DNA from 2 places in the Metasolibacillus sp. FSL H7-0170 genome. Region 2 is predicted to be linked to the other one. Evidence: a T-box and tRNA genes for the amino acid it is inferred to sense, from the RefSeq annotation. Region 2 holds a T-box; the other holds one or more tRNA genes.
The links. The T-box of region 2 lies ahead of MHH70_RS00770 (valine--tRNA ligase). A T-box ahead of a tRNA ligase gene usually reads a tRNA of that ligase, here a tRNA-Val.

Region 1 (12,385 bases), 1.4 Mb from region 2:
GCAGATTTTGCTCCTTCTATTTATGCAGAGGATCATCCAACAGGACAAATTTATTTAGAAATTGCTCGTCAAATGGTCGATAAATTAAAAAAATAAGTAGAGGGCTGTCTGAAAAGGGGAATAACTTCAGACAGCCCATATTAATTTATTTTATACAAAAGGGAAGCGTGATGTACTTTGGTAGATGTTACTCCTGGCTCTTGTCTTGGTCTTTCTCTTTAGTATCTTTAGACTCCTTAGACTCACCCGAATCGGATCCACCTGAATCGGACCCTCCCGAAGAGCTGCTCGCTTCACCACTTTGCATAATTAATTGCTGCCATTTAGATTGCAGGAGAGGGTTATCAATCGTATCCATTACAATCTGTTCCATCTGTTTCCGAAGTGGGGCGCTTTTTAAAATAGTCTCAAGCTGCTTTTGCATTTCTGCTTGTCCAAAAAATGACTGTAAATCTTCCTGATAGGAGGCGTCCTTTATTAGCCCTTTTAAAATAGCCTCTTGCTGTTCCTGCATACTTTTAGCAATTGCTTCTTTAAATTTTGGATCCTGAAACGTCTTTTTCCAAAAATCTTCAGCTTCTTGGGATAATAAAGTTTGCTCTGTAGCTTGCTTTACTTCATCGCTGTCGAGTATTAGTAGCTCCCGAAACTTCGGATCCTCTAGTATTTGGCGGATTGCCTTTTTCCCGTCCTCAGTTTGAATAGAGTCAACCATAATTTTTTTCACTTCATCGTATGACAATGTAGCCGATTTTGATTCAGTACATCCAGCGAGTAAAATTAAAGAAAAAATAATAATTCCGATACGATACATCATTTATCCTTCCTTTCGTCTTAGTTCAGCAGAAAAACCTCGTTTTACGGAGCGAAAAACAAATTTTTTTATTTCATTTAACTTCTTTCGGTAATGTTTACTGCGACGAGTAACTGCATGAGTGCAGGTTTTGTACCGATAGCAAGATGACAGGTATAGAAGGTATTTCTCCTCTATAGGCGTCGATAAAAATGCCTTCGTTAGGCTTGTTTAAAGAAACTCACTTTAAGACCACCGTGTTCTGCGGTAACGACGAATCGTATGGATCTAATCTCTGTCGGATGTGACAGATTTTAAAAGGATTTCTTTGCAAGCCTGGAAAAACTGAATGCAATTACGCCACGGCATAATTAATTTAGGGCCTTAAATGTAATAAATTTTAAAAATGCCTTCGTGTTTAAGCTTTGAATAGCCAATTAAAAGTAAATGAGCGCATTATTAGTTGCGATGCTCTTTCATTTATTGTTCACATTTTTACGAATAATATGTATTGGACTTATGTGTGTATTAGCTTTTTTATGTCGTCATTGTTAAAATGAGAATGGAGAATATAAATTGGGGGACATTATGTCGTGACAATACGTAATTGGATTAAGTTTTTCCTTATGTCGCTATTAATTGGAGGCGGCGTAACAGCTATATCAAGTCTTTTTATACGTTGGGATTTTTTCCAACCATATTTAGTGGCTGGAGAATTTGGTGAGTTCATTGCTGCCCTTGCTTGGATGGTTTTATTGGGCTTCACAATGAGTGTTATTGCGCAAGCTGGCTATTTCGCTTATTTAACATTACATCAAGTAGGTGTCAATATTTTCCGTACGTTAACGCTATGGAACTGGGTACAAATGCTATTAATTCTAGTTGTCTTAATCGATTTAATCATTTTCCGTTTTGCACCGGGAGCAGAAACGGCTAAAGATTGGCTATTTTACATTGGTTTACTATTAGTTTTAGTATTCGGTGCAGTTGCAACAGCTGTTCAGAAAGTAAAAATGACTGGTAAAAAGCATATATTAATTCCTTCTGTTTTTTTCATGATTGTTATTACATCATTAGAGTGGATTATTGCATTAATGGGACGTCAGGATAATATCAACACATATGTCGCATTATTATTATTCCCATTAGTTGCAGTTAATGCATACCAACTGTTAATGCTACCTAAGTATAATGCTAAGTCTGAGGAAGATCGTAAAAATTTAGAGGAGCGCCGTAAAGCACGCAAGCAAGCTGCTCAAAATTAAACAATAGGCTGTCCCAAAAGATATTTCTTTTCGGACAACCTTTGTCGCTACTATATAGTTGCTAAAAAGCTTTTGTACCTACTGTTTCGCTTTCGGCACAGAAACAACTGTGCCTGTTGGTACAAAATAATGTTACCCGTTGCAAAAGGGCGTGTCTCAAATGACTTTTCAGACATGCCCTTTTTGCTTCTTATAACTATGCTGAGGATAGATGGGTATGAATGCACATCCTTTATTGAGGGAATCTTTTTGTTTTTAACTGATAGCCAAATACATTTTCCTCTATAGAAACGACAGGGCTTTGTTGCATAAATAAAGTGAGTTGTTCAAAGTTAATTATTGAATTTGCATGTATAGGGACGGACATAATTAAACCATCCTCAAGAGGAAGATCTTTGTGCCAAAGAGCAGTTGGTATGAGCATATTGATTCGTCGGTTAAATATAAGCTTCTTCAAATCTTCTGGAAATACATAATCCTTCGTCATAAACCACAGTGGCTCTTTCCCTAAGGACTTTTTATAAACTGTAATTTCTTCTTCTAAAATTTTTTCGTTTGTATAATCTGTACTATTATGACCGAGAAGCGCGGTCGGTATACGTTTGTCCTTGATTATTTCAATCATTGCAGGCGAGCGTTCAATCCAAGCACTGTCGAGTAGCAATAAAGGGTAAGGCGCCTTCAGATTTTCAAGCCATGTGTCAAAGCCTTCATGAGAAAAAGTGACCTCAAGCATTAAGGTTTGCCCGTAATGCCCTTTTGAAATAACGGTAGGTTCATTCGTTGCATTAAATGTGGGTAAAATAGTGGTAATTTGTTTTTGATAAAATACTAGAATCAAAAATGCTAAAGCTAGTAATAGCAATATTTTTCGCATTTCTTAACCTCCTTTATTTAAAATTATTTTTTGTGCAAAATAGTTTTCTATAAAAAAGTTATGAAAAGGTGTTGACTTTCATGAATGAAAGGTGATATTATGATTAAGTCGCTAAGAGATGACGCGACAATGCAACAAAAATGAACCTTGAAAACTGAACAAGCAAGACGTGAATGAATAAAGTTTCATTGAATAGATGAAACACAATTTTGGACATCGAATGAAGATGCCAGCAAATGTTTTAATGTATCGAAAGCGAAGCGACAGATACAAATTTGAGCTTACTCAAATTCTTTTTATGGAGAGTTTGATCCTGGCTCAGGACGAACGCTGGCGGCGTGCCTAATACATGCAAGTCGAGCGGGCGTTATTTTGGTGCTTGCACCGAAGTAACGCTAGCGGCGGACGGGTGAGTAACACGTGGGCAACCTGCCCTGTAGATGGGGATAACTCCGGGAAACCGGGGCTAATACCGAATAATACTTTGAAACCCATGTTTTAAAGTTGAAAGATGGTTCTGCTATCGCTACAGGATGGGCCCGCGGCGCATTAGCTAGTTGGTGAGGTAATGGCTCACCAAGGCAACGATGCGTAGCCGACCTGAGAGGGTGATCGGCCACACTGGGACTGAGACACGGCCCAGACTCCTACGGGAGGCAGCAGTAGGGAATCTTCCACAATGGGCGAAAGCCTGATGGAGCAACGCCGCGTGAGTGAAGAAGGTTTTCGGATCGTAAAACTCTGTTGTAAGGGAAGAACAAGTGCCGTAGTAACTGGCGGCACCTTGACGGTACCTTATTAGAAAGCCACGGCTAACTACGTGCCAGCAGCCGCGGTAATACGTAGGTGGCAAGCGTTGTCCGGAATTATTGGGCGTAAAGCGCGCGCAGGCGGTTTTTTAAGTCTGATGTGAAAGCCCCCGGCTCAACCGGGGAAGGTCATTGGAAACTGGGGAACTTGAGTGCAGAAGAGGAAAGTGGAATTCCAAGTGTAGCGGTGAAATGCGTAGAGATTTGGAGGAACACCAGTGGCGAAGGCGACTTTCTGGTCTGTAACTGACGCTGAGGCGCGAAAGCGTGGGGAGCAAACAGGATTAGATACCCTGGTAGTCCACGCCGTAAACGATGAGTGCTAAGTGTTAGGGGGTTTCCGCCCCTTAGTGCTGCAGCTAACGCATTAAGCACTCCGCCTGGGGAGTACGGTCGCAAGACTGAAACTCAAAGGAATTGACGGGGGCCCGCACAAGCGGTGGAGCATGTGGTTTAATTCGAAGCAACGCGAAGAACCTTACCAGGTCTTGACATCCCGTTGCCCACTATGGAGACATGGTTTTCCCTTCGGGGACAACGGTGACAGGTGGTGCATGGTTGTCGTCAGCTCGTGTCGTGAGATGTTGGGTTAAGTCCCGCAACGAGCGCAACCCTTGATCTTAGTTGCCATCATTCAGTTGGGCACTCTAAGGTGACTGCCGGTGACAAACCGGAGGAAGGTGGGGATGACGTCAAATCATCATGCCCCTTATGACCTGGGCTACACACGTGCTACAATGGACGGTACAACCGGTTGCCAACCCGCGAGGGGGAGCTAATCCGATAAAACCGTTCTCAGTTCGGATTGTAGGCTGCAACTCGCCTACATGAAGCCGGAATCGCTAGTAATCGCGGATCAGCATGCCGCGGTGAATACGTTCCCGGGCCTTGTACACACCGCCCGTCACACCACGAGAGTTTGTAACACCCGAAGTCGGTGAGGTAACCTTTTGGAGCCAGCCGCCGAAGGTGGGATAGATGATTGGGGTGAAGTCGTAACAAGGTAGCCGTATCGGAAGGTGCGGCTGGATCACCTCCTTTCTAAGGATATTTTCGGAATATCTCCTACGGAGATAACATTCACGGATTGCTGTTCAGTTTTGAAGGTTCATCAATGGATGAATACTTCTTATTGTGCTCCTGCGGTTACTCGTCGCAAATACGCGAGGAAGCAAATACAGGTAGCCTATTTGTTCTTTGAAAACTGGATAAAACGACATTGAAAGTAACAAGTTTTAAATAGATCAAGTAATTGATCGTGTAAGTTCTTAAATCTTATTTCTTTTATGAGATAAGTTGTAACTAACATGAAGGTTTCAAGACACGAGTAGGACAAGGAAGCGATTGAGCGATAGAAGGAGCGTACTTAAGTACGTGACTGACAGAGTGAATGAAGTTGACGCAGTCATACGATGTGTATTGAAAGCCGAAAATGAAGGTTTCGAGATACGAGCAAGCCAAGGAAGCAGATTGAGTGAATGAAGGAGCGTACCTCTGTACGTGACTGAATGAGCGAAAGTAGCTGACGCAGGATGGCGATGTATATCGAAAGCTGAAGGTTAAGTTATTAAGGGCGCACGGTGGATGCCTTGGCACTAGGAGTCGATGAAGGACGGCACTAACACCGATATGCCTCGGGGAGCTGTAAGTAAGCTTTGATCCGGGGATTTCCGAATGGGGAAACCCACTATGTTTAATAGCATAGTATCCATACGTGAATTCATAGCGTATGGAAGACAGACGCAGGGAACTGAAACATCTAAGTACCTGCAGGAAGAGAAAGAAAATTCGATTCCCTGAGTAGCGGCGAGCGAAACGGGAAAAGCCCAAACCAAAGAGCTTGCTCTTTGGGGTTGTAGGACACTCTATACGGAGTTACAAAGGAATGAAGTAGATGAAGCGACTTGGAAAGGTCCGCCAGAGCAGGTAAAAGCCCTGTAGTCGAAAGTTCATTCCCTCCAGAGTGGATCCTGAGTACGGCGGAACACGTGAAATTCCGTCGGAATCCGGGAGGACCATCTCCCAAGGCTAAATACTCCCTAGTGACCGATAGTGAACCAGTACCGTGAGGGAAAGGTGAAAAGCACCCCGGGAGGGGAGTGAAAGAGAACCTGAAACCGTGTGCCTACAAGTAGTTAGAGCCCGTTAATGGGTGATAGCGTGCCTTTTGTAGAATGAACCGGCGAGTTACGATAACGTGCAAGGTTAAGCTGAGAAAGCGGAGCCGCAGCGAAAGCGAGTCTGAATAGGGCGAAGGAGTACGTTGTCGTAGACCCGAAACCAGGTGATCTACCCATGGCCAGGGTGAAGGTAAGGTAACACTTACTGGAGGCCCGAACCCACGTACGTTGAAAAGTGCGGGGATGAGCTGTGGGTAGCGGAGAAATTCCAATCGAACCTGGAGATAGCTGGTTCTCTCCGAAATAGCTTTAGGGCTAGCCTCGTGATTGAGAATACCGGAGGTAGAGCACTGTTTGGACTAGGGGGGCATCTCGCTTTACCGAATTCAGACAAACTCCGAATGCCGGATATTTATACACGGGAGTCAGACTGCGAGTGATAAGATCCGTAGTCAAGAGGGAAACAGCCCAGACCACCAGCTAAGGTCCCAAAGTAATCGTTAAGTGGAAAAGGATGTGGCGTTGCTTAGACAACCAGGATGTTGGCTTAGAAGCAGCCATCATTTAAAGAGTGCGTAATAGCTCACTGGTCGAGTGACACTGCGCCGAAAATGTATCGGGGCTAAACGATTCACCGAAGCTGTGGATTGACATCTACGATGTCAGTGGTAGGAGAGCGTTCTAAGTGCGTTGAAGTCAGACCGGAAGGACTGGTGGAGCGCTTAGAAGTGAGAATGCCGGTATGAGTAGCGAAAGATAGGTGAGAATCCTGTCCACCGTATGACTAAGGTTTCCTGAGGAAGGCTCGTCCGCTCAGGGTTAGTCGGGACCTAAGCCGAGGCCGATAGGCGTAGGCGATGGATAACAGGTTGATATTCCTGTACTACCTCCCCACCGTTTGAGCAATGGGGGGACGCAGGAGGGTAGGGTAAGCAGAGCGTTGGTTGTCTCTGTTCAAGCAGTAAGGCGTGTGTGTAGGCAAATCCGCACACTCTAACGCCAAGCTGTGATGACGAGTCCGTATGGACGAAGTTCCTGATCTCACACTGCCAAGAAAAGCCTCTAGCGAGGTGGGAGGTACCCGTACCGCAAACCGACACAGGTAGTCGAGGAGAGAATCCTAAGGTGTGCGAGAGAACTCTCGTTAAGGAACTCGGCAAAATGACCCCGTAACTTCGGGAGAAGGGGTGCTCTTGAGCGTGCAAGCGCATGAGAGCCGCAGTGAATAGGCCCAGGCGACTGTTTAGCAAAAACACAGGTCTCTGCAAAACCGTAAGGTGACGTATAGGGGCTGACGCCTGCCCGGTGCTGGAAGGTTAAGAGGAGTGGTTAGCGCAAGCGAAGCTATGAATTGAAGCCCCAGTAAACGGCGGCCGTAACTATAACGGTCCTAAGGTAGCGAAATTCCTTGTCGGGTAAGTTCCGACCCGCACGAAAGGCGTAACGATCTGGGCACTGTCTCAACGAGAGACTCGGTGAAATTATAGTACCTGTGAAGATGCAGGTTACCCGCGACAGGACGGAAAGACCCCGTGGAGCTTTACTGTAGCTTGATATTGAATTTTGGTACAACTTGTACAGGATAGGTAGGAGCCAGAGATCTCGGAGCGCCAGCTTCGAAGGAGGCGTCGGTGGGATACTACCCTGGTTGTATTGAAATTCTAACCCGTGCCCCTTAGCGGGGTAGGAGACAGTGTCAGGCGGACAGTTTGACTGGGGCGGTCGCCTCCTAAAAGGTAACGGAGGCGCCCAAAGGTTCCCTCAGAATGGTTGGAAATCATTCGTAGAGTGTAAAGGCACAAGGGAGCTTGACTGCGAGACCTACAAGTCGAGCAGGGTCGAAAGACGGGCTTAGTGATCCGGTGGTTCCGCATGGAAGGGCCATCGCTCAACGGATAAAAGCTACCCCGGGGATAACAGGCTTATCTCCCCCAAGAGTCCACATCGACGGGGAGGTTTGGCACCTCGATGTCGGCTCATCGCATCCTGGGGCTGTAGTCGGTCCCAAGGGTTGGGCTGTTCGCCCATTAAAGCGGTACGCGAGCTGGGTTCAGAACGTCGTGAGACAGTTCGGTCCCTATCCGTCGTGGGCGTAGGAAATTTGAGAGGAGCTGTCCTTAGTACGAGAGGACCGGGATGGACATACCGCTGGTGTACCAGTTGTCGTGCCAACGGCATCGCTGGGTAGCTATGTATGGACGGGATAAGTGCTGAAAGCATCTAAGCATGAAGCCCCCCTCAAGATGAGATTTCCCATTACGCAAGTAAGTAAGATCCCTCAAAGACGATGAGGTAGATAGGTTCGAGGTGGAAGTGTGGCGACACATGGAGCTGACGAATACTAATCGATCGAGGACTTAACCACAATTAAAACTTGTTTCAATGTTCGTTTATCCAGTTTTGAAAGAACAAACACTTTCTAAAAATAAGGATTTCAAGATACAAGCTAATCGAGGAAACAAAAGAGCGCTTGAAGGAATGTACTAAAGTATATGATTGAATGAGCGAATGCAGTTGACGAAGAGTAGCGCAGTAGATTGGAAGCCGAGTAAGGAACGTCTACTAAAAGCACCACATCCTGTGGTAACGTAGACGCCAGTACATCCATGTGCAAGTGAAGTAATGATGGCAAAGAGGTCACACCCGTTCCCATACCGAACACGGAAGTTAAGCTCTTTAGCGCCGATGGTAGTTGGGGGCTTCCCCCTGTGAGAGTAGGACATTGCTTCGCGCAAAAAGTCGCTGCTGATAATTAATCAGTAGTGGCTTTTTTTATCTTGATTTAGTAGTTAGCTGAAGCGTAATTGATAGCGCAAACATATCGATAATATGAGTAAATAGTGAATTAAATCGAAAGTTTTAATTATTTGAAAAAAGCACTTGTAATAATTAAAATGATTGTTATAATAATAAATGTACTAAGTAGCTTATACAAAGTGCATAAATGAATATTAGCGTTCCGAAGTAGCTCAGTGGTAGAGCAACCGGCTGTTAACCGGTTGGTCGCAGGTTCGAGCCCTGCCTTCGGAGCCATTTTTTTTGCCTATTAATTGAAATGAAAAAATTATAGTAGCATTATTTTTAGAGGTAGAATTAACAGGTCCACTATTAGTTTTAATCCGAATTTTCCTTGATTAGCTAAACGAAGTAGATTAATCTAAAATCAGTGTTACATATCGTTGTTTACTTAGCAAAGTGTCAAACTTCAATAAAGTTTAAAATAAGTAAAACAAGCATTTAGCTCCTAACAATGAAAAAACCCTAATTTTTAATTTGAGGCTTTCACTAAAAAAGAATTTGCAAATTAGGATGAAAATTTATCGAAAAGGCTTGTACAAATCTAAAAAACATGGTATTATAATTCTTGTCTTGTTTGAGATATTTTAACTGGCCCGTTGGTCAAGTGGTTAAGACACCGCCCTTTCACGGCGGTAACACGGGTTCGAATCCCGTACGGGTCACCATTTAAAAATAAATAATTGTAACACTCATATATGGAGGATTAGCTCAGCTGGGAGAGCACCTGCCTTACAAGCAGGGGGTCGGCGGTTCGAACCCGTCATCCTCCACCATTCAAGTGTTATGTCGGTGGGGTAGCGAAGTGGCTAAACGCGGCGGACTGTAAATCCGCTCCTTAGGGTTCGGCGGTTCGAATCCGTCCCCCACCACCATCTTTGAAAATGATTGGGGTATAGCCAAGCGGTAAGGCAACGGATTTTGATTCCGTCATGCCTAGGTTCGAATCCTAGTACCCCAGCCATTTTTTTGTTTTTTCTTGAGCCATTAGCTCAGTCGGTAGAGCATCTGACTTTTAATCAGAGGGTCGAAGGTTCGAGTCCTTCATGGCTCATTATTAACAGGGGCTATTTGAAAAGATTATATCTTTTCAAATAGCCCCTGTTTTTTATATTAATATCTTCAAAACATTGCTCCTATGGTAATTATAATGGTTCTATAATATTTGGGTTCTATAATATTTGTTGGGGTGTACACACAATTTGGATAAAAAAAGACACGTACTCACCGATTTTTTTTATACTTGAATTGTTGAGAAACAAGTAAGAGAAAGGTGAGACGTGCATATGAATTTTATCATGAATATCCCTGGATTAAAAGGAGTTATTATCGAGAAGGTGGAGGAGCTTGGAGAGCGGACTTGCCTTTATGTGTCTCTCCCTAAAAAACCTCATCGCTGCCCGAACTGCGGGGAAACTACACAGAAAGTCCATGATTACCGCATGCAGAAAGTCAAGCATTTGAAGTGGTTTGAACGGTTGACTTGCCTGTTTTACAGACGGCGCCGTTATGCGTGTTCTTGCGGAAAAAGGTTCTCTGAACACGCTCCATTTGTGGAAAGGTATCAGCGCTTCACAAAGGAATGGAATCAGGTGGCACAGGTGCGCTCCGTGAAAGCCAAGACGTTTAAAGAAGCCGGTGAGGTTCTCGGCGCCTCTAGTTCCACCATCATCCGCCGCTTTCAGTCAGCCGCAAAAACGCAGATGGCAGAAGGCGTGCGCCTGCCGAAAGCGATTGCGATTGATGAATATAAAGGGGATACAGACGAAGGAAAATTCCAACTGATCATTGCGGATGCAAAAACTCGGGAGCCGCTTGATATCCTACCCAACCGGCGGAAAGAAACGATTCAGGACTATCTGCGCCAATATGGTCAGGACGTGGAGCTGGTGGTGATGGACATGAATCCAAGCTTCAAAGCAGCAGTCAAAAAAGCATTGAGTCGGCCCGTCATCATTGCAGACCGGTTCCACTATTGCCGGTACATCTACTGGGCGTTGGATGAGGTACGGCGAAAAGTGCAGAAGGAATGGCACGCATATGACCGGAAGAAGTGTAAGCGGATGCGTCATGTGCTCTATAAACGGGCATCTAAACTGACCCGAAAAGAACGCTGGTATGTGAACCGTTATTTGGGGATGTCTGAAGAATTACGGCAGGCATACGAACTGAAAGAAGCTTATTGCGAATGGTTTGACTGGGCTAAAACAGCAGAAAATGTAGTAGAAGTAAAAAGGCGGTTAGAAGTATTTTATCAGGAAGTGGAAACGAAGCAGATTCATGCGTTTTTAAAGGCCATTAAAACTTTTAGAAACTGGCAGGTAGAGATCTTGAACAGTTTTAACTTCCCTTATTCCAATGGATTTTTAGAAGGCATTAACAACAGAACAAAAGTGATGAAACGCAACGCATATGGCTTTCGGCGTTTCGATCACTTCAAAGCAAAAATCTTATTAAACATTCGGTATAAAAATATCGGGGTTCATTTGGGGTGACGTGAATTTTACCTCACCCCAACATTTGACGTTGAACCATTATAATAAGGCGTAGTTTATCTTTTAAAGAAGAATAAAAAATAATATGTTAAACTAAAGATTGATGAATATTGCTTACTTAGAAATAGAGATTGAGGTTGTAGAGGTGAAATAGTTATCGTATCGTCAAAAGATGTTGCAAAATTAGCTGGTGTGTCACAGACGACGGTTTCCCGGGTTTTGAATACACCTGAACAAGTAAAGGCCTCAACGGTTGATAAGGTGTTGAAGGCGATTGAACAATTAAATTATATTCCTAACGAACAGGCAAGATTGCTTGTGACTAGTCGAACAAATACAATTGCACTATTATCTGGTCCGCTACACAATCCTTTCTTCTCAGACACTACTGCGGCTATTGTTAATTATGCAAATAGTAAAGGTTATAAAGTCGATGTACAATTTGTACAGGATGAGGAATTAGAAAATGCCTATTCAAAAATTTTAGAGCGCAAAGTAGATGGAATCATTTTATCTTGTATATTGTATGAAGATCCGTTTTTTGAAAAGCTAAAGAAATTAAATATTCCCTTTATTACATTTAACCGTAAGCACCAATCAAATGAAAATTTTGTCGAAATTGATAATGAACAAGCAGGTTATATTGCTGCACAATCATTGCAGGCTTTAGGACATCAACATATTGCCTATATAGGGGGGCATTTAACAGTTAGTACGTACGCTAATCGTTTTAGAGGGGCACTGCGTGCTTTAGGAGAAACGTTGCCAGAAGCATATATTTATCATTCCAATACAACCCGTGCAAATATTAGTGAGGGAATTGATTATTTGCTCCAGCAGCCAAATTCCCCAACTGCTATAATAGGTGCATCTGATTCGATAGCGCTAAATGTCATTGATGAATTATTAAAGCGCGATATTCGTATCCCGGAGGATATTAGTGTTATTGGGATTGATAATGTTGAATTGGCGGCATATGAACAAATTCAATTAACGACAGTAGGACATGCGATGGAAAGAAATTTAGGATTAATCGCTATTGTTAAATTAATTGAAATGATTGAACATAAAAAAAATTCTTGTGTTCATATAACCGAATCTGTTAAACTTTTTAATAGGAAAACAGTGAAGCGATTAAACTAAGGCGAAGATTCTGTTCTTACAAATATTCTCCTGAGCCCTATCAGGAGATATTTGTAGGATATAAGTATATTTTTTTATAACAAAATG
Region 2 (12,385 bases):
CTTGATTGGATAAACTTTGCGCACCTTGGCGTATTAAGCGTTCTCTTGGACGATCTGCTTCATGAACATCACGTATTTTCAATGCTTGAAACATTGTCATGATACGGCTTCACAACCTTCCCATTAAATTGTTAGTAGGCGTAGATGAATGAGTTGCTCAAATACTGAAGCTAGCGGGAATCCTACTACGTTATTATAATCTCCTTCAATTCGCTCGACAAAAAGAGCACCATGTGTTTGAATACCATAGCCTCCCGCCTTATCAAACGGGTCACCAGAATCAACATATGCTTCAATTAGCTTAGCTGACAGCTTTTTAAAAATTACGATTGTTTCTTCAACGAAAACCGTTTCTTCTCCATCTGGTTGAATAATTACTACAGCCGTTAATACACGATGGTGATTATTTGATAGTGCTTGCAAATGCTGGACAGCTTCAGCGCGGCTTTTTGGCTTATGTAGTAAACGATTTTGAAAAACAACGATTGTATCAGCACCAATAACCGTTTTCCCATGACACTTCGCCGCGACATCACGTGTTTTTAAACGAGCGACCTCCTGTACATACTGCTCAACTGATTGTGCTTGCACGCTCGTTTCCTCTACATTGCTCGTAATTACCTCAAACGGAATGTGAAGCTGTGCTAGTAGCTCCTTACGTCTTGGCGATGCTGAAGCAAGTACAAATTTTGTTTGTGTTATAATATTCATTTCAATCTCCTCCTACTTTTTCTATCATAGCGGAGAAAAGTATTTTTGAACAATTACAGCAAATGTCCAAATTTAATATTTGCTACTCAATTGACTGCTCAAAATTCAATTTTCAAGCAATCATTTTCACCATAATAATGCGTAAAAATATGTAAACGCATCACATTTATATCATTGGAAAGGCTTGTTACTGCTGCGAGTATCTCCCCCCAGTCAGCCGGAACCTCTCCCTCTTTTTGCTCTTGTCCAAAATAATTTTTTAGATACTTTTCATCCATTAGAATTTCAGGTAATCTTTGCATTGTTGGCTCGCTACACGCAGCAACAATTGACAATTGCTTAAAGAAGGCAGATGGCGCCAGTGTCGCAACTTCTTTATTTGTTGATAATGCTGACCAAATGAAAAACTGATTGTCCATTTCAATAATTGCCGCTTTATTCAAAAGGGGATTTGCCGCAATAAACTGCTCCGCGCCTTCCTTGCTTGAAAAAAGGCCATGTTGGCTCGCATAAAAAGAAGCATTTACCTCTTCAACAACTTCCTGCTGCACAGGTAAAACGTCTTCCTTCTCCTCATTTACCTTTTCACTACTCACAAAATTTAATATCATTACAAAGAGAGCAACTCCAATAAGCCCTGAAGCGATACCTAATAACGCAGCTCGAATCCATTCGTTTTTTCGCATGCTTTTCACCACCTTATTAGTACCGTAGCAAATTTGCCATGAAAAAAGACGAGACTTTTGTCAGTCTCGCCAAAAAAGTTTTCCCTATTTTTCTACAAATTTTATAATGAGCAAACCTCTCTTAGTTCGCTTAATAAATATAAGGAGCCCGTCACGATTTTTGTCGAATGACCACGCTTTAAATAATGAGCGACTTCCTCCAGTGTCATTATAGTACCACCAACAGTTGATGGTATTTCTAACATATGCTGTGCTTTCATTGCACGTAGGTTCATAAAATCAACAAAAATAAATTTACTTGCAATAGGCTCTAATAACTGTATTGCCTTAACAACGTCTTTATCTGCTAACATGCCAATAATAATTTCCACTTGTTCATTTGGAAACTGCTGCTGAATTGTCTGTACAAGCGCTGCAATGCTTGCGGGGTTATGAGCACCATCAAAATAGACATTTTCTGAAACTAGCTCAAAACGTCCTGCCACTTGTGCATTGTATACTCCCTGTTGGATGGCAGCCGTATCTAACTTTAACGACAGTGCGGAAGCTACTTCTAAAAAGGCCGTAATCGCAACTGCCATATTCTCTCCTTGATGCATGCCAAGCAGTCTTCGCTCTAGATGATTGATTTCGATTTGACGTACTAAATGTCGATAAGTTGTTCCATCTACTTCAAACTCTTCACCAAGAATAGAAAGTGACGAATTTTGCTGCTTTGCCTCGGCTTTTACAACTTCATAAGCCTCCTTTGGCAAACGACCAATTACAGTAGGCTTATTTTGCTTTATAATGCCCGCTTTATGTCCTGCAATTTGCTCAAGAGTCGTTCCTAAAAAATTCGTATGCTCTAGTGCGATGCTCGGAATTACTGAGACGATAGGTATAGCAACATTCGTGCTATCCTCTCTCCCCCCCATGCCAGCTTCAAGTAATACTAAATCTACTTGTTCGTTTTGAAAATGCAGCAAGGCCGCACATGTTAAAAGCTCAAAGTCAGTTAATAAATGATGTAGCTTCGCCTCAGCCATTTGCTGAAACACCGCATCCATTTGCCTGCGAGAAATTGGCTGCCCATCTATTGAAATTTGATCATGTACATCAACAATGCATGGCGACATAAATTTACCAACTGTCAAACCATAAGCCCGTGCAATGTGCTCAACAAATGTTAATGTTGAGCCTTTGCCATTTGTTCCAGCAAAATGTACCACTTGTAGTGACTGCTCAGGCTGTCCAAGCTGCTGTAATGCTTGCAATATACGCGTAAGCCCTGGCTTAATTACATCATCACTCGGCAATTGCCAGCGTCTTTTATAATCATCGAGTTTTGGAATCATCGCATACCTCGCTCCTTCAAAAAAGTTCGCACCTCACCTATGAAATACAAGGAGCCTGTCACAATTAGTACTTCATCCTGTGCCAACTGCGGTAGCTTCTCGGTTAAAAAATGCGCCCAATCTTCCACAACTTGCTTATTGAAATGCTCACTTTGGTCAGCTAGCACTTGAGCTGAAGCTGCGCGTGGCATCGGAATGGTTGTGAAATAAAGAGCCGTTGCAATTCGTTCCATCATCTGGATACTAACACTGTGGTCTTTATCCTGCAATGCGGCATATAGGAAATGATATTTTTTTGTTGGCTCCACTTGCTGTAATGTTTGAATTAATGCAGCAGTGCCCTCTGAATTATGCGCTCCATCTAAAATTAACTGCTGCCCAAATCGTTCAAAACGCCCTTGCCATTTAGCACGCTGTAATGCTGTGCGCACAGTGTCCTCTTGCAAATGACCTAGTATAAGCTGACTCGCCTTTATGGCAAGTGCTGCATTATTTTGCTGATGTGCCCCCTCCATCGCAGGCTGAATATGTGTGATGACACTATCTTCTTTATAATGGAAGATTCCATTTTGTAAACGCTCAATATGAAAAGCCTCATGCAAAAGATACAGTGGCGCTCCCTGTTGCAATGCTGTTTGTCGAATCACTTTTAGCGCCTCTTGATTTTCTACGCCTACAACAACGGGCTTGCCCTTTTTTATAATACCAGCCTTTTCCGCTGCAATGAGCGCATATGTATCCCCTAACATATCTGTATGTTCCAGTGAGATTGTCGTAATCACACTTACTTCAGGTGTAATCACATTTGTTGCATCCAGTCGGCCACCAATTCCTGTTTCAAGCAGTGCAATATCTATTTTTTCATGTGCAAAATGCTGCAAGGCAATCAATGTCACAATTTCAAAAAAACTCGGGAATTGCCCATTTAGATGGTCTTGGACTGCTTGCACGACTGCATTCGCATAGTGTAAAAACTGCTTATCCGAAATTTCCTGCTGGTTAATTGTAATGCGCTCGTTTGCACGCTCTAAATGTGGCGAAGTAAAAGCGCCTACTTTGAGTCCATGCGCCATTAAAATTTCCCTCGTGGCATTTAATGTAGAGCCTTTGCCATTCGAGCCTGCAAAATGAACAAACTTCGTTTTGTGCTCTGGATGCCCGAGTGCTGACAAAATCTTTTGTGCTGATTCTAGCGGTGCCCCTTTATAGCTGCTTGCCTTTAATTGAAAAATAAAATCCGTACATTGCTGCATCGTTTGAAACATCGCCTACACTCCATCTATCAAATTTATTCCATATTTCTAGAAAAAGGGCGACCAATACTAACTAGTCGCCCATTCATTTTACATATTTTTCAGTTCTGCTAAACGCTTTTCAACTGTTGCATGCTTTTCTTCGTAGTCTGCTAATTTTTCACGCTCCGCTTGCACAAGTGCTTCTGGAGCCTTCGATACAAATTTCTCGTTCGATAGCTTACCAGTCACAAGCTTCACTTCTTTCGACCATTTCTCTAGCTCTTTCTCTAAGCGTGCAATTTCTTCTTCTACATTGATTAAACCAGCTAGCGGTAAAAATACTTCTGCCCCTGTCACTACAGCGGACATTGTTTGCGCCGGTATTTCCACATTTTGACCAATAACAAGTGGCTCTGGGTTACAGAATTTTTCAATATATGCTTTATTCGCTTCAAGCACCTCTGCTGTTGCAGTATCTTTCGCTGATACATAAAGTGCTACTTTCTTACTCATTGGTGTATTTACCTCAGCACGGATATTACGTACCGAACGTATAATATCCATGAGCAGCTTCATGCTTTGCTCATCTTGCTCGAAGTTAAATGCTTTGTTAACAGTTGGCCATGCTGCTACTGTAATCGAATCACCTTCATGTGGTAGATGCTGCCAAATCTCTTCAGTAATAAATGGCATGAAAGGATGTAATAGACGCATAGTTTGGTCTAATACATGCGCTAATACGGAGCGAGTTGTCTTTTTCGCTGCCTCATCCTCTCCGTAAAGTGGTAACTTCGCCATTTCAATATACCAAGAACAGAAATCATCCCAAATAAAATTGTACAATTCGCGACCTACTTCACCAAATTCATACTTATTTGATAATGTCGTTACATGTTCAATTGTGTTATTTAAGCGAGATAAAATCCATTTATCCGCCACTGATAAATTGCCAGTTAAGTCAATTTCATCATATGTTAAGCCTTCCATATTCATTAATGCAAAGCGGGAAGCATTCCAAATTTTATTAGCAAAATTCCAAGTTGCCTCTACTTTTTCTGTTGAATAACGCAAATCTTGCCCCGGTGATGACCCTGTTGCTAAGAAATAACGCAAGGAATCTGCACCGTACTTGTCAATCACATCCATCGGGTCAACCCCGTTGCCAAGTGATTTTGACATTTTTCGCCCTTCTTCATCACGTACTAGACCATGAATGAGTACATCTTTGAACGGACGCTCACCTGTAAATTCAAGACCTTGGAAAATCATGCGGGAAACCCAGAAGAAAATAATATCATAGCCCGTTACGAGTGTTCCTGTTGGGTAATAACGTTTAAATTCTTCATTAGTCGTATCTGGCCAGCCCATTGTTGAAAATGGCCATAAAGCAGATGAGAACCAAGTATCTAATACATCTTCATCCTGTGTCCAATTTTCACTATCTGCTGGTGCTTCTTTCCCAACATAAATTTCGCCTGTTTCGTTATGATACCATGCTGGAATTTGGTGACCCCACCACAATTGGCGAGAAATACACCAGTCACGAATATTTTCCATCCAACGTGAATACGTATTTTCAAAGCGTGCTGGCACAAAATTTACTTTTCCTGCCTCATCTTTTTGTAGCTCTAATGATGCATCAGCAAGCGGCTGCATTTTAACAAACCATTGTGCAGATAAATAAGGCTCTACAACTGCACCTGAACGTTCAGAGTGGCCTACAGAGTGCATATGCTCTTCAATTTTGAAGAGAACGCCAGCATCCTGTAAATCAGCTACAATTTGTTTTCGGCATTCAAAACGGTCCATACCTTGGTATTTCCCAGCTAGCTCATTCATTGTACCGTCTTCATGCATTACTAAAATACGCTCTAGATTATGGCGATTTCCTACTTCAAAATCATTCGGATCATGCGCAGGTGTCATTTTTACAACGCCTGTTCCAAAATCTTTATCTACGTAATCATCTGCTACGATTGGTATTTCACGTCCTACAATTGGTAAAATAACTGTTTTGCCAATTAAATGCTTGTAGCGCTCATCATCTGGATGCACTGCTACACCTGAGTCACCCAGCATCGTTTCTGGTCGAGTTGTCGCAACTTCTACATGCCCTGAACCGTCCGCTAACGGATATTTCATATGGTAAAATGCGCCTTGCACATCTTTATAGATTACTTCAATATCCGATATCGCTGTTTTTGCCGCTGGGTCCCAGTTAATAATGCGCTCACCACGATAAATTAAGCCTTTATCATATAATTGAACGAATACTTCCTTTACAGCATCAGACAAACCTTCATCTAATGTGAAGCGCTCACGTGAATAATCTAGTGCTAAACCTAATTTAGCCCATTGCTCACGAATATGACCTGCATACTCTTCTTTCCATTCCCAAGTTTTTTCTAGGAATTTTTCACGCCCTAAGTCATAGCGTGTCACGCCTTGTTCACGTAATTTTTGCTCTACCTTTGCTTGTGTCGCAATTCCAGCATGGTCCATACCCGGCAACCAAAGTGCATCATAGCCCTGCATGCGCTTCATACGAATAACAATATCTTGTAAAGTCGTATCCCATGCATGCCCTAAATGCAGTTTTCCTGTTACGTTCGGTGGTGGAATAACAATGGAGTAAGGCTCTTTCCCACTTTCTGGCTGGGCCTCGAAAAATTTTCCTTTGAGCCACCATTCATAGCGACCTGCTTCAATCGCATTTGGCTCATACTTTGTTGACATCGTTAACTGTTCAGTCATGCTGCATTCCTCCTAATAATGAAAATCAATGACACTTTGGGATTTTGATTTAGCAAATGTTCGTCCACCTGCATGAGTTTTGCTAAATCAAAATAAAAAACACTCCTTTCGTCTGTAAAAGGACGAAGGAGTGCATGTATTTTGTTCGCGGTACCACCTTTAATTCCAATCAAAAAACGATTGGCTCTCAATTCAGATAACGGTGTTTAACCGGCTTTTGCTAAGGTATTGCTCATGCTCCTAATTTTGAATTAAGAGAAAATACGTTCACAAAAACTGCTCCTAGGCTACATTCAAATGATGGTATTGTAGGAGCTTCTCAGCTACCGCTCCCTCTCTAAACAAACGCTGTCATTTTACTCTTCCTATTCATTGCATCAAATATTTAACTTGAACATATTGTATATAATTTAAAGTGAAATTTCAAGCAACAATTTCTTCAGTACGAAAAGCATATCGACAGCAATATAAAGTGAAACTTCAATCAGTGGATGCTTTTCTCCACTGATTGTTAGTTGAACCAATCGGGCTTTTACGGGCAGTTGATTTCCCGCTTATCCTTTAGTCAATTTTCACTCAAGTCTTGAAGCAGGTGTCTTACTGCCCGTTAATGCGGGGTAAAGTGAAACTTCAATCAGTGGATGCTTTTCTCCACTGATTGTTAGTTGAACCAATCGGGCTTTTACGGGCAGTTAATCTCCCGCTTATCCTTTAGTCAATTTTCACTCAAGTCTTGAAGCAGGTGTCTTACTGCCCGTTAATGCGGGGTAAAGTGAAACTCCAATCAGTGGATGCTTTTCTCCACTGATTATTAGTTGAACCAATCGGGCTTTTACGGGCAGTTGATCTCCCGCTTATCCTTTAGTCAATTTTCACTCAAGTCTTGAAGTAGGTGTCTTACTGCCCGTTAATGCGGGGTAAAGTGAAACTCCAATCAGTGGAGGCTTTTCCCCACTGATTGTTAGTTGAACCAATCGGGCTTTTACGGGCAGTTGATTTCCCGCTTATCCTTTAGTCAATTTTCACTCAAGTCTTGAAGTGGGTGTCTTACTGCCCGTTAATGCGGGGTAAAGAACGACAAATATAAAGTGAAAGGGTGATTATATGCGTAGGAAAAACTACAATCCTTATTTATTGCCTCCGTGGCTGCGCAAAACACGTTTTTATTGCAGAACGATTATTTTGCCAATCGTCGTCTTTCAAGGTGTGCGCGTTTTTATTGTTCCGACAACAGGCGATTTAATCTTACTTCTCGTCTTAGGGCTGCTTGCCTACTTATTATTGACTGATATTATTTGAATCTAACGTCCAAAAAGCGTTCATAGCACTGCTTTTTGGACGCTTCGTTTGTGTTTTAATTAAGTGAAACTTCAATCAGTGGGTGCTTTTCCCCGCTGATTGTTAGTTGAACCAATCGGGCTTTTACGGGCAGTTGATCCCCCGCTTATCCCTAAGCCAATTTCACTTAAGTCTTAAAGCGGGAGGCTTACTGCCCGTTAATGCGGGGTAAAGCATTGACCGTTTGTAGCGTATTTTAAAATGAATAGATAAAATACCTTAATCTTTTTGGACAGACAGCACACTGTAAGTTTCGGTTAGCTCCGCAAAAAAATCATCATGTAATGCTGAATTCTCCGTTTGCTGGGCTACGGGCTGCTGTCCGAGCTCATCATCGTGCGCTATAAATAGATGACTAGTAGAGTCAAGATGCAGCTCTAACTCAGGCTCGGCAGTAGCTTCTAGTTGAGTATCCAACGAATTTTCCGTTTCTTTATAAACGGGTATAGCCGTTTCCTCCACTTGTATCTCATGCGCCGCCACTTCCTCTTGCGCACTAGTTACCGATGCCACTACAGGTTGCGGAGTGTCTTCAATTTGTGGGGCAGCCTCTTGCATTGCTACTTGTACAGTCGTCTCATTTTGCTCCGTAAAATTACATGTAACTTGCCAAACAAGCTGGCAACTTGCTTGATCATGGACGGCTTTCAAATCTTGCACCTTTAGTTCAACAGGTCCCGTTACTTTATCTGCTGGCAAGTCAACTTCGAGCGGCAAGGCATATTCAAAATAACCTGTTGATTGTTCGATATCTATATGTTCGATATATGTTCCATGTACTTGTGAAACAGTTTGTGCTGGATTAAAAGCAACAGAGGCTGTCACATGATAAATACCTGTTAGCCGAATCGATTGTCCATCATCACTTTGCTCCCACTGTGGTGTAACACGCGCTGTCACAACATCTTCAACAGCACCAAGCCCGACTGGAAATGTGAATTGCTCTGCCATATCCCAAGTAATTGTTTTCATCGCTCTCCCTCCTCTATCATTAACTGTATGTTTTCATGGAGGGAAAAATGAATCGTCTTGGACTATCTAATTTTGAGGATTTTTTACAGGCGCCGAGATAATGTTCTGTGATTTCCGTGTTCCATTTAATATTAATCGAGCAGAACGTGATTTATCGATGAATAATTCGCGCGAAAGAATTGGTTGTACTCCATCTACTTTCCTTATTTTTATAAGGCTATTGAGTGCAATTTTTCATCATTCTAAATAATCTCCATTAAATCATGTTTTATTCCCCCGTATACTCCTGTGTATAGTATTCTACACCTTGAGTATCTTTAATTATTCGATCCCCGATTTTTTCGAATTCAAATTGGATGTTTTTATCAATAACTACCGTATATTTTGAGCCTTCAGTAGAAATTTCGGTATCCTCGTAAATCTCACTAAACATCTCGCCTTCTGCTATCTGAAGATTTGCTAAAAACATATCAATATCGCTGTTTTTTCTGCCATCACTCGTACTTCGTTGACCGCTTATTAGCAACCCCTTATCAGTCAAAGCAATCACTTGACCTGCATTATTTTTGAATCCAGAATCTTCAAAATCAGCTATATTTGCCTGTAACTCGTTCTTTACTGTACAGGCAGCTAACAGTAATACTGCAAATAACATGCAGAAATACTTTTTCATATAAATTCCTCCTATCGTCAATCGCATAATAAAATGCTACGACTTTTAAAATCTTCATTCATCAATCAAATTCGTCTCCCTTTAGTATTTGTTATATTCATTTCTTTTTTTATCCGTTAGATTATTTTAATCCAACATTAATGGTCATATTGTAACAAATTACTTATTTCCCTAGGTTAATTTTATAATAACAACCAAAAATACCCTTGTAAACCGATGATATCCGCCACTAAGTCGACATTTTTTTGTCGGAATACTACATATTAGATAATTCTACATTCGAAGTTTTATGCAAAAAAACGCCCAAAAAATCGGTGACTACTCGACTTTTGGACGTTTTTATTTATTTTGCTAATTTCTCAAATACTTTATGGAAAGCATCCACTGTTTTCGCAATATGCTCCTCCGTGTGTGCTGTTGAGATAAACATACCTTCAAATTGCGATGGTGGTAGGAAAATGCCTTCCTCCGCCATGAGCTTGAAGTATTCCGCAAATAATTCTAAATCTGAAGTTTTTGCTGTTTCAAAATTGATTACTTCCTCGTTTGTGAAGAAGAAGCCAATCATTGAACCAGCACGATTTACTGTATGCGGAATATTGTATTTTGTAGCAGCAGCGCGGAAGCCTTCTTCTAATTGGTCGCCTAGCTTACGGAAGTATTCGTATGAATCTTTATTTAAACGCACTAATGTTTCATAGCCTGCTGTCATAGCTAGCGGGTTTCCTGATAATGTACCCGCTTGATAAATTGGACCTGCTGGCGCAATTTTCTCCATAATTTCACGCTTCCCACCGAATGCCCCTACAGGCAAGCCGCCACCAATTACTTTACCTAAACAAGTTAAATCGGGCGTGATGCCATAATAGCTTTGTGCACAGCCGTAGTCTACACGGAAGCCCGTCATTACTTCATCAAAAATTAATAATGCCCCATATGCTGTCGTTAGCTCGCGCAAGCCTTCTAAAAAGCCTGGTTGTGGTGGTACAACACCCATATTGCCAGCAACAGGCTCTAAAATAACTGCTGCTAAATCATTGCCGTATTTTTCAAAAACTAATTTTGCTGACTCTAAATCGTTGTATGCTACTGTTAATGTATTTTTAGCAATATCTGCTGGTACACCAGGACTATCAGGTAAGCCTAATGTTGCAACACCAGAGCCTGCCTTAATTAATAAAGAATCACCATGTCCATGGTAAGAGCCTTCAAATTTTAAAATTTTATCGCGCCCTGTATAGCCACGCGCCAAACGTAGCGCTGACATCGTCGCCTCTGTGCCTGATGAAACGAAACGAATCATCTCAATTGCTGGCAAACGCTCCATCACAAGTTCAGCTAATTTATTTTCAGATAATGTTGGTGCACCGAATGAAGCACCTTTTGTAGCCTGCTCGCTAATTGCTGCGACAACCTCAGGATGAGTATGACCTAAAATTAATGGTCCCCATGATAAAACATAATCGATATATTCATTGCCATCAATATCACGAATTATCGCACCATGACCTGATTCCATAAAAATCGGGCTCATATTTACTGATTTAAACGCACGAACGGGGCTATTTACACCGCCTGGCATTAAATTAATCGCTTCATTAAATGCTTGCTTTGATTTTTCATATGAACGCATATTATTTCTCCTCCAACCATTGTGCTACATCTTTCGCATGATACGTAATAATTAAATCCGCTCCCGCTCGCTTCATGCCAAGTAATGTCTCCATTACAACCGCTCGCTCATCAATCCAGCCATTAATTGCTGCCGCCTTCACCATCGCATATTCCCCCGATACGTTATACGCAACCACTGGTAATACGAAGTTATTTTTAACATCTCGAATAATGTCCATATAAGCAAGAGCTGGTTTGACAATTAAGAAGTCTGCGCCCTCTTCCACATCTGAAGATGCCTCGCGTATTGCCTCTAAGCGATTAGACGGGTCCATTTGGTATGTTTTACGGTCACCAAATTTTGGTGCACCGTCAGCCGCCTCACGGAAAGGACCGTAATAACCCGATGCATATTTCACCGCATAAGACATAATTGGAATATGGGCAAAGCCTGCTTCATCTAAGCCCGCGCGTATTGCTGCGACAAATCCATCCATCATATTCGATGGGGCAATAATGTCCGCTCCTGCCTGCGCTTGTGAAATCGCTGTTTGTGCTAATAAATTTAATGAAGGGTCATTTAAAATTTGGTCACCCTCTACAACACCACAATGACCGTGGTCTGTATATTCACATAAACAAGTATCCGCTATAACAATTAGCTCTGGATGGCGCTCCTTCGAAAAGCGAGTCGCCTGTTGAATGATGCCATGATTATGGTATGCACCTGTTCCAACTGCATCTTTTTCGGCAGGTAAACCGAATAAAATAACCGCTGGGATTCCCAGTTTCACTACTTCATCTAACTCTGCTCCTAGATTGTCTAAAGATAATTGGAAAACACCCGGCATTGATGTCACTTCATTTTTAATATTTTGTCCCTCTGCTACGAAGATAGGATAAATTAAATCTTCCTTATGCAAATATGTTTCCTTCACCATTGCACGCATTCCTGCATTTTGGCGTAAACGACGATGTCTTTGGAAATGGTATTGTGTCACTTTTCATATCCTCCTATTAACTGCTCTATTACTGCTTGCATCGTATAGCTTCGGGGCTGTATCG

Region 1: it encodes a tRNA-Val, which carries the amino acid that the T-box ahead of MHH70_RS00770 (valine--tRNA ligase) is inferred to sense. The anticodon was not compared.

What each region holds. Positions count from the first base shown of each region.
Region 1 is NZ_CP151964.1:2,691,902-2,704,286, forward strand. It holds gene MHH70_RS12705 (Mrp/NBP35 family ATP-binding protein) at 1-96, shown strand, start outside; gene gerD (spore germination lipoprotein GerD) at 188-817, opposite strand; gene MHH70_RS12715 (KinB-signaling pathway activation protein) at 1,387-2,058, shown strand; gene MHH70_RS12720 (hypothetical protein) at 2,291-2,935, opposite strand; rRNA gene MHH70_RS12725 (16S ribosomal RNA) at 3,231-4,785, shown strand; rRNA gene MHH70_RS12730 (23S ribosomal RNA) at 5,302-8,229, shown strand; rRNA gene rrf (5S ribosomal RNA) at 8,480-8,595, shown strand; tRNA gene MHH70_RS12740 (tRNA-Asn) at 8,823-8,897, shown strand; tRNA gene MHH70_RS12745 (tRNA-Glu) at 9,254-9,328, shown strand; tRNA gene MHH70_RS12750 (tRNA-Val) at 9,361-9,436, shown strand; tRNA gene MHH70_RS12755 (tRNA-Tyr) at 9,452-9,535, shown strand; tRNA gene MHH70_RS12760 (tRNA-Gln) at 9,550-9,624, shown strand; tRNA gene MHH70_RS12765 (tRNA-Lys) at 9,642-9,714, shown strand; gene MHH70_RS12770 (ISL3 family transposase) at 9,941-11,155, shown strand; gene MHH70_RS12775 (LacI family DNA-binding transcriptional regulator) at 11,312-12,298, shown strand.
Region 2 is NZ_CP151964.1:167,549-179,933, reverse strand. It holds partial or broken gene radC (DNA repair protein RadC) at 1-100, opposite strand, end outside; gene MHH70_RS00790 (Maf family protein) at 124-711, opposite strand; gene MHH70_RS00785 (hypothetical protein) at 810-1,397, opposite strand; gene MHH70_RS00780 (folylpolyglutamate synthase/dihydrofolate synthase family protein) at 1,499-2,734, opposite strand; gene MHH70_RS00775 (folylpolyglutamate synthase/dihydrofolate synthase family protein) at 2,731-3,999, opposite strand; gene MHH70_RS00770 (valine--tRNA ligase) at 4,078-6,723, opposite strand; T-box leader at 6,839-7,105, opposite strand; gene MHH70_RS00765 (hypothetical protein) at 7,828-8,022, shown strand; gene MHH70_RS00760 (hypothetical protein) at 8,281-9,033, opposite strand; gene MHH70_RS00755 (hypothetical protein) at 9,302-9,706, opposite strand; gene hemL (glutamate-1-semialdehyde 2,1-aminomutase) at 10,050-11,339, opposite strand; gene hemB (porphobilinogen synthase) at 11,341-12,321, opposite strand; gene MHH70_RS00740 (uroporphyrinogen-III synthase) at 12,318-12,385, opposite strand, start outside.